One region of the Planococcus rifietoensis genome, then DNA from elsewhere that is predicted to be linked to it. Evidence: a T-box and tRNA genes for the amino acid it is inferred to sense, from the RefSeq annotation. Region 1 holds a T-box; the other holds one or more tRNA genes.
The links. A T-box is a leader RNA that pairs with one kind of tRNA and senses whether it is charged. The one in region 1 lies ahead of leuS (leucine--tRNA ligase), so its partner is inferred to be a tRNA-Leu.
Positions count from the first base shown of each region.

Region 2: it encodes a tRNA-Leu, which carries the amino acid that the T-box ahead of leuS (leucine--tRNA ligase) is inferred to sense. The anticodon was not compared.

Region 1 is NZ_CP013659.2:981,401-988,162, reverse strand. It holds gene leuS (leucine--tRNA ligase) at 50-2,461, opposite strand; T-box leader at 2,546-2,740, opposite strand; gene AUC31_RS04795 (3-oxoacid CoA-transferase subunit B) at 2,785-3,438, opposite strand; gene AUC31_RS04790 (CoA transferase subunit A) at 3,457-4,143, opposite strand; gene mnmL (tRNA modification radical SAM protein MnmL/YtqA) at 4,317-5,270, shown strand; gene mnmM (tRNA 5-(aminomethyl)-2-thiouridylate-methyltransferase MnmM) at 5,267-5,827, shown strand; gene AUC31_RS04770 (zinc-binding alcohol dehydrogenase family protein) at 6,184-6,762, opposite strand, start outside.
Region 2 is NZ_CP013659.2:226,740-233,501, reverse strand. It holds rRNA gene AUC31_RS01205 (23S ribosomal RNA) at 1-534, opposite strand, end outside; rRNA gene AUC31_RS01200 (16S ribosomal RNA) at 721-2,271, opposite strand; tRNA gene AUC31_RS01195 (tRNA-Gly) at 2,503-2,576, opposite strand; tRNA gene AUC31_RS01190 (tRNA-Arg) at 2,595-2,671, opposite strand; tRNA gene AUC31_RS01185 (tRNA-Leu) at 2,689-2,774, opposite strand; tRNA gene AUC31_RS01180 (tRNA-Gln) at 2,876-2,950, opposite strand; tRNA gene AUC31_RS01175 (tRNA-Asp) at 2,961-3,036, opposite strand; tRNA gene AUC31_RS01170 (tRNA-Met) at 3,040-3,116, opposite strand; tRNA gene AUC31_RS01165 (tRNA-Glu) at 3,185-3,259, opposite strand; tRNA gene AUC31_RS01160 (tRNA-Asn) at 3,267-3,341, opposite strand; gene AUC31_RS01155 (SprT family protein) at 3,715-4,179, opposite strand; gene AUC31_RS01150 (Tex family protein) at 4,181-6,361, opposite strand; gene AUC31_RS01145 (PP2C family serine/threonine-protein phosphatase) at 6,462-6,762, opposite strand, start outside.

The DNA.
Region 1 (6,762 bases):
TAGTATCACAAAAAGCCGCCAGAGAAATTTCCCTGGCGGCTTTCATTATTTATCCTACAACGATATTAACTAATTTACCTGGAATGGCGATGACTTTGCGTACTTGCTTGCCTTCTGCCGCCTTTTGAACGTGCTCGTCGGCGAGCGCCGCTTCTTCCAGTTGTTCTTTCGTGCTGTCTTTTGCGACAGTCAGCTTGCTTCTCACTTTGCCGTTCACTTGGACGACGATTTCAACTTCATCATCGACCAGTTTCGACTCGTCGAACGTTGGCCATGCTTCATACGTTACCGTCTCGCTATGCCCAAGTTTATTCCAAAGCTCTTCGGCCAAATGCGGCGCGATCGGCGACAGCATCTTCACGAAGCCTTCGATATATTCTTTCGGCAAGCTCTCGGCTTTGTATGCTTCATTGATGAATACCATCATTTGCGAAATCGCTGTATTGAAGCGAAGGCCGTCGAAGTCTTCAGTCACTTTCTTGACGGTCTGGTTGTAGACTTTCTCCAGTTTGCCGTCATTTTGGTCGCTGACTTTGCTCGAAATCGTTCCGTCTTCAATCAGCAAACGCCACACGCGGTCAAGGAAACGGCGAGATCCGTCGAGTCCGTTTGTCGACCAGGCGATGGACGCTTCGAGCGGCCCCATGAACATTTCGTACATGCGCAGCGTATCCGCGCCGTGGCTTTCGATGATTTGGTCCGGGTTGACGACATTGCCTTTGGATTTCGACATTTTCTCGTTGCCTTCACCGAGGATCATCCCTTGGTTGAATAATTTCTGGAATGGTTCTTTTGTCGGCACGACGCCAAGGTCGTACAATACTTTATGCCAGAAACGCGCATACAATAAGTGAAGGACGGCGTGTTCTGCACCGCCGATATAGACATCAACCGGCAGCCAGCGTTTCAATAATTCCGGATCTGCGATGGCTTCGTCGTTAACGGGATCGATAAAGCGCAAATAATACCAGCAGCTGCCTGCCCATTGCGGCATCGTGTTCGTTTCGCGGCGGCCTTTCATGCCGGTTTCAGGATGCGTGACATTAACCCATTCCTCGATATTGGCAAGCGGCGATTCGCCTGTTCCGCTCGGCTTGATATCCGTTGTGACAGGAAGTTCGAGTGGCAAGTCCTTATCATCGACAGGAGACATCGTGCCGTCTTCCCAGTGGATGATCGGGATCGGTTCGCCCCAATAGCGCTGGCGGCTGAACAACCAGTCGCGCAAACGGTAGGTGATTTTCTTCTCGCCGACACCTTGTTGTTCGAGCCAGTCGATCGCTTTTCCAATCGCTTCGGTTTTGTTCAAGCCGTCAAGGAAACCGGAGTTGACGAGTTCGCCGTCGCCAGCGTAGGCTTCTTCGTCGATGTTGCCGCCTGAGACGACTTCGACGATCGGCAAGTCGAATTGTTTCGCGAACTCATAATCACGTTCGTCATGTGCCGGCACGGCCATGATTGCGCCTGTTCCGTATGTTGCAAGGACGTAATCGGCAATCCAGATTGGCATTTTCTCGCCGCTTGCCGGATTGATCGCATAAGCACCAGTGAAGACGCCCGTTTTATCTTTCGCGAGATCCGTACGCTCCAAATCGCTTTTCGTTTTTACTTTGTCGATATACTCAGCTACCGCTTCGCTCTTATCAGATGTCGTAATTTCCCCAACCAATTTATGCTCTGGGGCAAGTACCGCGTAAGTCGCGCCAAAAATTGTATCCGGGCGCGTCGTGAATGCACGGAATGAAAGCCCGGTGCCATCAATCTTGAATTCGAGCTCCGCGCCTTCGGATTTGCCGATCCAGTTGCGCTGCATGTCCTTCAAGCTTTCCGGCCAATCGAGTTCGTTCAAGTCTTCCAGCAAGCGGTCTGCGTATTCAGTGATCCGCAACACCCATTGACGCATCGGGCGGCGTTCGACCGGATGGCCCCCGCGTTCAGAAACCCCATCAACCACTTCTTCATTGGCCAAGACGGTGCCAAGTGCCGGACACCAGTTGACCGCTACTTCATCGACATATGCCAAGCCTTTATTGTAAAGCTGGATGAAAATCCATTGCGTCCATTTATAATAGTTTGGGTCGGTCGTGTTGATTTCACGGTCCCAATCATACGAGAAGCCAAGTTCCTGGATTTGGCGCTTGAAGGTCTCGATGTTTTTCGCCGTGAATTCCGCAGGGTCATTGCCGGTATCGAGCGCGTATTGTTCTGCCGGCAAACCGAATGCATCCCAGCCCATCGGATGAAGCACATCATAGCCTTGCATGCGTTTTTGTCGGCTCAAGATATCGGTCGCCGTGTAGCCTTCCGGATGCCCGACGTGAAGCCCGGCACCTGATGGATACGGGAACATATCGAGCGCATAGAATTTTTCCTTGCCCGGCGTGTTCTCCGTTTTAAAGGTTTTGTTTTCTTGCCAATGATGCTGCCATTTCTTTTCGATTTCTTTGTGGTTAAAAGACATTTCCGATTTTCCTCCTCTAAATACAAGCGGATGTCCGCTAGCGTAACAAGTTTTCAGCAAAATAAAAAAATCCCGCCCCTTAAACTAAGGGACGGGATTTTTCCCGCGGTACCACCCAAATTAGCGCTCAGGCGCTCAACTTGATTCCTTAACGCGGAAAACGGCGCAATCATTGCGCAGACTCCAAGGCGAGTTCAGACATCCTGCATGCCGGCTCGCACCATCCGCCGGCTCTCTTTTATGCATATATGTCCTACTGCTCCTCTTCACGGCCATTTGCTATTGATTTCATTTTAGCTGAGCGCCTGTTTTTATGCAATAGCTCAGTGTACTTTGACGCTATCGGTATTCAACTCGGCATCGGTTGCAGCGACGACGTCGTCGACCGAGAAGCCTTCGAATACTTCTTTCAACACGAGGCCAGTATCCGTCACTTCAATCACCGCTCGTTCTGTGATGATCAAATTGACGACCGCTTTCCCCGTCAGCGGCAATTCGCATGCTTTCTTGATTTTCGCTGAACCGTCTTTTGATACATGGTCCATGATGACGATGACTTTTTTCGCGCCATGGACAAGATCCATCGCGCCGCCCATGCCTTTGATCATTTTCCCTGGGATCATCCAGTTGGCTAGATCGCCGTTTTCTGCGACTTCCATGCCTCCAAGAATGGCGACATCGATATGCCCGCCGCGGATCATCGCGAATGACTCGGCGCTGGTGAAAAATGCGGAGCCCGGGATCGTCGTGACGGTTTCTTTTCCGGCATTGATTAAATCGGGATCGACTTGGTCTTCTGTCGGATACGGCCCGATGCCGAGCAATCCGTTTTCGGACTGCAAGACGACTTGCTTATTATCGGAAATGAAGTTCGCAACCAAAGTCGGCATGCCGATGCCAAGGTTGACGTAATCTCCATCGTTGATTTCTTTTTCCGCTCGTTTTGCGATTCGTTCTCTGATAGCCTGTTTGTCCACTTCTGTCCCCACCCTTTCTTAACGCGTCGTCAAACGCTCGATTCGTTTTTCTTGGTCTGCTTGCAGCAAGCCTTGTACGTAAATGCTCGGCGTTTGCACGTGGTTCGGGTCGATATCGCCGATTTCCACTATATGCTCGACTTCCGCAATCGTCACTTTCCCGGCAGCTGCCGCTAGCGGGTTGAAGTTCTGTGCAGTCTTGTTGTAGACGAGATTGCCCATTTTATCTGCAGTATATGCACGGACGAGTGAGAAATCCGCTTTCAACGCCATTTCAAGCACGTGTTCCTTGCCATCGAATTCGCGTATTTCCTTGCCTTCAGCGACGGTTGTGCCGACGCCTGCCGGTGTGAAAAACGCCGGAATTCCGGCTCCGCCTGCGCGCATTTTTTCAGCAAGCGTGCCTTGAGGCGTGAGCTCCACTTCGATTTCGCCCGACAACACTTGGCGTTCGAATTCTTTATTTTCGCCGACGTACGAGCCGATCATTTTCTTGATTTGCTTGTTTTTCAGCAATAAGCCAAGGCCCCATTCGTCGACCCCACAGTTATTGGAAATTATTGTTAGATCTTTTACCCCTTTATCGACAAGCGCTAGGATCAGCTGTTCTGGAATGCCGACCAGCCCGAATCCTCCAACCATGATGGTGGCTCCGTCTTGTATCGGTTCGACTGCCTCTTTGGCAGAATTGTAAATCGGTTTCATCGCGCATTTCCCCCTCTGCAACATTAACTGAATTTTAATTCAATAAAACGCTTCCATTAACAATTTAACCAAAACTCCATGGGAAACGCAACAAGGACAATGGGCACACGATTTTTGTCGGCTTTTCGGCCGGCAACTGCGTGTTATAATGACAGCTAAGGAGTGGTTTTATTATGGACAATGAATTCCCCTTCCCGAGTGACGGGAAGCTTTATTATACATGGAACCGCCATTTGCGCGGGCAATTCGGCGAAAAAATCATGAAAATCTCGCTGGACGCCGGATTTGACTGCCCGAATCGCGACGGCACAGTCGCTTTTGGCGGCTGCACGTTTTGCTCGGTCGCCGGTTCCGGTGATTTTGCCGGAGACCGTGTCGACCCGATCCCTGTGCAATTCGAGCAGGTGAAAGCGAAAATGCACCGCAAATGGAAAGACGCCAAATACATCGCCTATTTTCAAGCCTATACGAATACCCATGCACCGATTGACGTCATTAAAAGACAATTCGAAGCGGCACTCGCACAGGAAAATGTGGTCGGCATCAGCATCGGCACACGGCCCGACTGCTTGCCGGATGAAGTTGTTGAATACTTAGCTGAACTCAATGAACGCACGTATTTATGGGTGGAACTCGGCCTGCAGACTGTTCATGAGCGCACTGCGCAGCTCATCAACCGTGCACATGATTTTGACACTTACAAAGAAGGTGTCAACAAACTGCGCGCACACGGCATCAATATATGCAGCCACATCATCAACGGCTTGCCGCTTGAAGACAAAGACATGATGATGGAAACGGCACAGACAGTCGCAAAACTCGACGTCCAAGGAATCAAGATCCACCTGCTGCATTTACTCAACGGTACGCCGATGGTTAAACAATATGAAAAAGGCATGGTCGATTTTATGGAAAAAGATGCCTATATCCAACTCGTCGCCGACCAGCTGGAAATCATCCCGCCCGATATGGTCGTCCAGCGCATCACCGGCGACGGCCCGATCGATTTGATGATCGGCCCGATGTGGAGCACGAATAAATGGGAAGTGCTAAACGGCATCGATAAAGAACTCGAAACTCGCGGCAGTTGGCAAGGCAAGCATTATGCGGGGAGTGTGGCATTATGACCTTGCAACGCGTCTTGCCTTTCACCAAATCCTTGCTCGAACAAGTTGTCCAAAAAGGAGATACAGTAGTGGATGCCACTGCCGGAAACGGGCATGATACCCATTTCCTGGCTGGGCTTACCGGTGACTCCGGAAAAGTCTATGCATTCGATATCCAGCAACAAGCAATCGAAGCGACCAGGCAGCGCACAGAAGCGTTTCGTCATGTCGAATTGATTTGCGACAGCCATGCGAAAATCTCTCAATACGTAGCGGAACCGATTTCGGCTGCCGTTTTCAATCTTGGCTATTTGCCAAAAGGCGACCACACCATCATCACCAAAGCCAACAGCACTTTGCAGGCAATCGGGCAATGCCTCGAACGTTTGAAAGCTGGCGGCTTGGTGTTAGCCGTCATTTACTCCGGCCACGAGGGCGGCAGCGAAGAGCGCGACGCCGTGATGGATTACGTCAAGAAATTGCCGCAAGTCGAGTATGACGTCCTGAAATATGAATTCGTCAACCAACAGCATTCGCCCCCATTTTTAGTCGCGATCGAGAAAAAACAGCAACGCTAGAAGAAATGATAGCTAAATTTAAAAAGGGCTATGCCATAAGCTTCTAAAACGAAATAACCGGAGAAAAAGAGATTCTTTTTCTCCGGTTATTTTAATTGTGAACTAACTTCTTTAAATTTTAGGATTCACAACAGCAGATGGGAATGGAGACGGCGACTCCTGCGGGAGCAGTGACGGAGCCTTGCGACGGAGCGACGCGAGCTGAAGACCCTGGACTGAGCGCAGCGAGGGAAGCGGCTGAAGCCGTGCCCGCGGAAAGCGTCCGTCGTAATGGACATCTGCCATCTCTTTTGGATCCAAAAAAAGGGCTGCACAAAAAGCGCATGTTTCATGCACCTTAGAGACAGCACTTTTTTCTATTTCTCGACAGGACCTTCGAGAACAATTTTCCCGATCGTCTTGCCAGACATCAGTTTTCCGTAGGCTTCTTTCAAGTTTTCCGGATTGATTGGCGCCATCGTTTCATTGAGTGTCGACTGAACCTTGCCGCTGTCTGCCCACTCCGATAGTTCGTTCAATAACTGATGCTGCTCGATCATGTCTTCTGTCTGAAACATCGAACGCGTGTACATCAATTCGTAAACGAAGGTCACGCTTTTTCCGAACAAGGCCGGAGCGAGCGGTTCGAACGCCGGTAAGATTGAACAAATCTTGCCTTGAGGCCGGATCGCGTCCGCCATGCCTGCCATATGGTCATCGGTATTGGTCAGGCAGAAAATATAGTCCACGCCGTCAATATCCAGTTCCTTCAATTGAGGAAGCAATTCCTGGTGATGGTTGATCGTGTGATGCGCGCCATGATCTTTGGCCCACTCGATCGTTTCCTGACGCGACGCGGTTCCGATTACGTTGAGCCCTGCTAATTTGGCGATCTGCGTAGCGATCGAACCGACACCTCCCGCAGCGCCGATGATCAGGATGTTCTTGCCTTCATT
Region 2 (6,762 bases), 750 kb from region 1:
GGGGTGCTTTTCACCTTTCCCTCACGGTACTGGTTCACTATCGGTCACTAGGGAGTATTTAGCCTTGGGAGATGGTCCTCCCGGATTCCGACGGAATTTCTCGTGTTCCGCCGTACTCAGGATCCACTCTGGAGGGAACGAACTTTCAGCTACGGGGCTATTACCCTATCTTGCGGACCGTTCCAGGTCGCTTCGCTTAATCCGTTCCTTTGTAACTCCGTATAGAGTGTCCTACAACCCCAGAAGGCAAGCCTTCTGGTTTGGGCTGATCCCGTTTCGCTCGCCGCTACTTGGGGAATCGCATTTGCTTTCTCTTCCTTCAGGTACTTAGATGTTTCAGTTCCCTGAGTCTGCCTTCTCATGTGCTATGTATTCACACATGGATACTGCTCCATTACGAACAGTGGGTTTCCCCATTCGGAAATCCCCGGATCACAGCTCACTTACAGCTCCCCGAGGCATATCGGTGTTAGTGCCGTCCTTCTTCGGCTCCTAGTGCCAAGGCATCCACCGTGCGCCCTTATTAACTTAACCACTGAGGGTCAAAAAAATAAGTTGATCGCAAAGCGATCACGCTACTTGATGCTTGTTTCTTAATCAATGTCGATCTATCCAGTTTTCAAAGAACAAGTTTGAAAGTCAATCCTTGCGGAGTGAACCTTCAAAACTGAACGCAAAACGTCAACCCGATCCGAAGATCGGTTCCGATATAATCCTTAGAAAGGAGGTGATCCAGCCGCACCTTCCGATACGGCTACCTTGTTACGACTTCACCCCAATCATCTGTCCCACCTTCGGCGGCTGGCTCCCGTAAGGGTTACCCCACCGACTTCGGGTGTTACAAACTCTCGTGGTGTGACGGGCGGTGTGTACAAGGCCCGGGAACGTATTCACCGCGGCATGCTGATCCGCGATTACTAGCGATTCCGGCTTCATGCAGGCGAGTTGCAGCCTGCAATCCGAACTGAGAACGGTTTTCTGGGATTGGCTCCCCCTCGCGGGTTTGCAGCCCTTTGTACCGTCCATTGTAGCACGTGTGTAGCCCAGGTCATAAGGGGCATGATGATTTGACGTCATCCCCACCTTCCTCCGGTTTGTCACCGGCAGTCACCTTAGAGTGCCCAACTGAATGCTGGCAACTAAGATCAAGGGTTGCGCTCGTTGCGGGACTTAACCCAACATCTCACGACACGAGCTGACGACAACCATGCACCACCTGTCACCGCTGTCCCCGAAGGGAAAGCCTAGTCTCCTAGGCGGTCAGCGGGATGTCAAGACCTGGTAAGGTTCTTCGCGTTGCTTCGAATTAAACCACATGCTCCACCGCTTGTGCGGGCCCCCGTCAATTCCTTTGAGTTTCAGCCTTGCGGCCGTACTCCCCAGGCGGAGTGCTTAATGCGTTAGCTGCAGCACTAAGGGGCGGAAACCCCCTAACACTTAGCACTCATCGTTTACGGCGTGGACTACCAGGGTATCTAATCCTGTTTGCTCCCCACGCTTTCGCGCCTCAGCGTCAGTTACAGACCAGAAAGTCGCCTTCGCCACTGGTGTTCCTCCACATCTCTACGCATTTCACCGCTACACGTGGAATTCCACTTTCCTCTTCTGCACTCAAGTCCCCCAGTTTCCAATGACCCTCCACGGTTGAGCCGTGGGCTTTCACATCAGACTTAAAGGACCGCCTGCGCGCGCTTTACGCCCAATAATTCCGGACAACGCTTGCCACCTACGTATTACCGCGGCTGCTGGCACGTAGTTAGCCGTGGCTTTCTGGTGAGGTACCGTCAAGGTACCAGTAGTTACTTGGTACTTGTTCTTCCCTCACAACAGAGTTTTACGATCCGAAAACCTTCTTCACTCACGCGGCGTTGCTCCGTCAGACTTTCGTCCATTGCGGAAGATTCCCTACTGCTGCCTCCCGTAGGAGTCTGGGCCGTGTCTCAGTCCCAGTGTGGCCGATCACCCTCTCAGGTCGGCTACGCATCGTGGCCTTGGTGAGCCGTTACCTCACCAACTAGCTAATGCGCCGCGGGCCCATCCTGCAGTGACAGCCGAAACCGTCTTTCCGTGCAGCCTCATGAGAGGCCGCAAACTATTCGGTATTAGCACCGGTTTCCCGGAGTTATCCCGATCTGCAGGGCAGGTTGCCCACGTGTTACTCACCCGTCCGCCGCTAAGATAATGGAGCAAGCTCCATTATCTCCGCTCGACTTGCATGTATTAGGCACGCCGCCAGCGTTCGTCCTGAGCCAGGATCAAACTCTCCATTATAGAGTAGTATTGATTGCTCAATAGTTGCTGGCGTATCGCCGTCTAGAAGACGCGCGATTCGCTTGATCTGCCGAAGCTGATCAGTAAGTAAGTCACGAACACCGAAGGTCGGAATGGCTGATTGCTCCGATCGCCCAAAGGCGACCATCGCAAAAGCCGTTCGCACGCCAAGGCGCTCGTGACGTCTTTCGTTGACGTTTTGCTGTTCAGTTTTCAAGGTTCAAAAGAATTTGGAGCGGGTGAAGGGAATCGAACCCTCATCATCAGCTTGGAAGGCTGAGGTTTTACCACTAAACTACACCCGCATATATATAGAAGATAAATGGCGCGCCCGAGAGGACTCGAACCTCTAACCGCTTGATTCGTAGTCAAGTACTCTATCCAATTGAGCTACGGGCGCAAATAATTGAATATGTATGGTGCGGCCGAGAAGAGTCGAACTTCCACGGGATTTCTCCCACTAGGCCCTCAACCTAGCGCGTCTGCCATTCCGCCACGACCGCAAATATTATATTTTTTGAGACAAATTCTACTATATAACTTCTAGTCTTCATTGTCAAGAGCAACTCGTTTAAATTGAAGTTCGTCTCAGTAACCCTTAAATTGGCTGGGGTACCTGGATTCGAACCAGGGCATGACGGGATCAAAACCCGTTGCCTTACCGCTTGGCTATACCCCATTGAAAAAAATGGCGGTCCCGACCGGGATCGAACCGGCGATCTCCTGCGTGACAGGCAGGCATGTTAACCGCTACACCACGGGACCATTTGGTTGCGGGGGCAGGATTTGAACCTGCGACCTTTGGGTTATGAGCCCAACGAGCTACCGAACTGCTCCACCCCGCGACAATAATAATATTTTCAATTGTATCGCACACAAGTATTATATTAGAAAAAGTAATTCAATATATGTATGGTGACCCCTACGGGATTCGAACCCGTGTTACCGCCGTGAAAGGGCGGTGTCTTAACCGCTTGACCAAGGGGCCAAATAAATGGCTCCGAAGGTAGGACTCGAACCTACGACCATCGCATTAACAGTGCGGTGCTCTACCACTGAGCTACTTCGGAATAATGTTTAAGTACTTGTCGACTTTTTCTATTATAAAGAGCCTTACAGGAATCGTCAATACTTTTATTCATCATTTTATAATTTAATTTGAGTTCAGTGTTTCGTTTAGTAATGTACTTCAAAACAATTAAGCTCACGGAGCTATTAGCTGAGCCACTTTACTCTTTTACTGAAAGACTCTGAACGGCCGAGAACCTATGAAGGTTTATTAGAATGAACGGTGGCTGGTCCCTTGGAACTTCCACCGGCCCCTTTTACTCTTCTTCTATAATAAATGCGAATCGCATCATTTTTATCCATCTCCTTCTAGGGTAATTTTACTGAAAGCTGCTAGACATAAAAGAAGAGCCGCTTCATCAGCGGCTCTTTCTTTTATAAACTCTTTTCTCTTTTCAACCGCAGCTTGCCGCTGCAGCGTCCGCATCTGTACTTGTCAGTGTCCATGCGGATCTTTCTTGGAAATTCCGTTTTACAAGAGATGCATTCATACAGATGAAAGCCAGCTGTCTTCCGCCGCTTCTCTACAAGCAAAGAACAAAAGCGCGGAGACCCTGTCTCTTGTAACAATTCTCGAAACTCCTTGTCCCGATGCTTGTATCCTTTTCCTTCAAGATGGAGATGATAATGGCACAACTCATGCTTGATGATGCCTATAAGTTCGTTGCCGCCGAACTTTTCATATGAAGCCGGATTGATTTCAATGTTGTGCGATCTCAGCAAGTAACGGCCACCTGTCGTCCGGAGGCGTTTGTTGAATACACCTTGATGGCGGAACGGCTTACCGAAAATGTCACGAGAAATCTCTACAATCATCTTGGTCAATTCTTCGTTTGTCATCTTATCTCTCCTGAAGATCCGGTTGTTGTTCTTTTGGCGGCAGCATCGTCAAAGCGATTCGGCCTTTTTGTTTTTCGACCTGGTCGACCCAGACAGTGACGATGTCTCCGACTGCCACGACATCAAGCGGGTGTTTAACGAATCCCTTTTTCAATTTAGAGATGTGGACCAGCCCGTCCTGTTTCACGCCAATGTCAACGAAGGCTCCGAAGTCGACGACGTTGCGCACCGTCCCTTGCACTTCCATTCCAGGTGACAAGTCTTCCATTTTTAAAACGTCACTCTTGAGCAATGGTTGAGGGAACTCATCCCGCGGGTCGCGGAACGGTTTCTTCAACGCATCCACAATATCTTTGAGTGTCACTTTGCCTACTTCCCACTCCTGGCTTAATGCTTCGAGGTCCAAGTCTTCCAGCTTCGCGATAATTTCTGGACGCCCAATCATTTTCTTGTCTGCATCGATCAACTTGAGGATCCTTTCGGCAGCTTCATAACTTTCTGGGTGAATGCCGGTGGCGTCTAGCGGATTCTTTCCTTCCGTTATGCGCAGGAAGCCAACTGCTTGTTCATAGGTCTTGGCACCAAGGCGAGGGATTTTCTTTAACTGGATACGGGAAGTAAAGCGGCCGTTCTCATCGCGCACTTTAATGATGTTCTCGGCGACGGTCTTACTGAGGCCAGCAACGTATTGAAGGAGAGAGGCTGAAGCAGAGTTAACGTTCACGCCAACTTGGTTGACCGCCGTCTCAACAACGAAGGTCAATTGGTCTGCCAGCTTTTTCCGCGAGACATCATGCTGGTATTGTCCAACACCTACAGCTTTCGGGTCGATTTTCACAAGTTCAGAAAGCGGGTCTTGAAGTCGGCGGGCGATGGAAGCTGCACTGCGTTCTTCTACTTGCAAGTCTGGAAACTCCGCACGAGCCACATCGGACGCCGAGTACACACTGGCACCTGCTTCATTGACGATGACGTAAGACGCTTTCGTTGCAGTTTGGCTGAGGAAATCCGCAACGAATTGTTCGGTTTCGCGTGATGCTGTGCCGTTTCCGATCGCCATGATTTCAATTGGGTAGGCATCGGTTAAGCGCTGCAAGGTTTTCTTTGCGCCTTGTTGATCGGATTTTGGGGGATGCGGATAAATGACCGCCACTTCCAATAGTTTCCCCGTCGCATCTATCACTGCTAGTTTGCAGCCGGTGCGGTACGCCGGATCAATGCCGAGCACGAATTTATCTTTCATTGGAGGCTGCAATAACAGATTGCGCAGGTTTTCCGAAAAGATGTGTATGGCCTGCGTTTCACCTTTTTCACTTAGTTCCGTCCGGATTTCACGTTCGACGGATGGCTGGATCAGGCGTTTGTAACTGTCTTCTATGGCCGCTTCCACTTGTTTTGCAGCAGGACTCCCCATTTTCATCCATTTATCTTTCATTAAACGAATGATTCGGTCGACTGGAGGTGTGACCGTTACTCTCAATACACCCTCTTTTTCGCCGCGGTTAATGGCGAGTATACGGTGCGGGACAATCTTTTTGATCGCTTCGCTGTATTCATAATACATTTGAAAGACTTGTTTTTCGTCTTCGTGGCCCTTTTTGGCTGCTGTCTCTAGCAGTCCGGTATCACGCGTCATCCGACGGGCTTTTTCACGAATATCCGGATCATCCGCAAAAAGCTCGGCTAAAATATCCTGTGCTCCTGCAATCGCATCTTCCGCTGTTTCAACACCCTTTTCAGTGCTGATATATTGCTCCGTCACTACTTTCAACTGCTCGTTATCGGGCTTTAACAGCCAATCAGCCAGTCCCTGCAACCCTTTTTCTTTTGCGATGGTCGCTTTTGTGCGGCGTTTTTGTTTGTATGGGCGGTATAAATCTTCCACTCTTTGAAGCACAGTAGCTCCTTTGATGGCTTTTTCAAGCTCAGGAGTCAGTTGCTCCTGTTCTTCAATTGAACGGATTACATCGACTTTCCTTTGTTCCAAATTCTGGATATATGTATAACGATCTTCTACTGCTTTTATTTGGACTTCATCCAATGAGCCCGTCGCTTCTTTTCGGTAACGGGCGATAAAAGGTACCGTGTTGCCGCCTTCAAGCAGCTCAATAACTTGTTTTGCCTGGTTTGGTTTAACGCCGGCTTCCTTGGCGATTAATGCGTGCAATTGCTGAGTATCCATTGTATGCACTTCCTTTCTGCCTCTCCATTTTAACATGCCTATGGATAATGAGAGAAACAAGCCACCCCATTGATTTCCCCATAAAAAAAGAAGCCTCTCCTCAATGGAGAAGGCTTCCTGAAATTAATGTGGCATCGTCGCCCGTTTGAATGGACGATAGAATGTCTTCATACAGCCGTCTAGGCGCTCCGGCTCTTCTCATCATCGCTTTTGGATTGCGTAAATCCACGCCATCTGAGTGAATCAAGAACAAGTCATTTTCTACATACGTGTAAAGCTGTGTTTTCAACTTTTGTGGCCTTCCCGAGAGATAGCCCATTACAGGTAGCGGATAAATCACTTCGTCGGTTTCTCTTCTATAAAGATAGAAACGGATATTCCCGACACAGCTGTACTCCAAG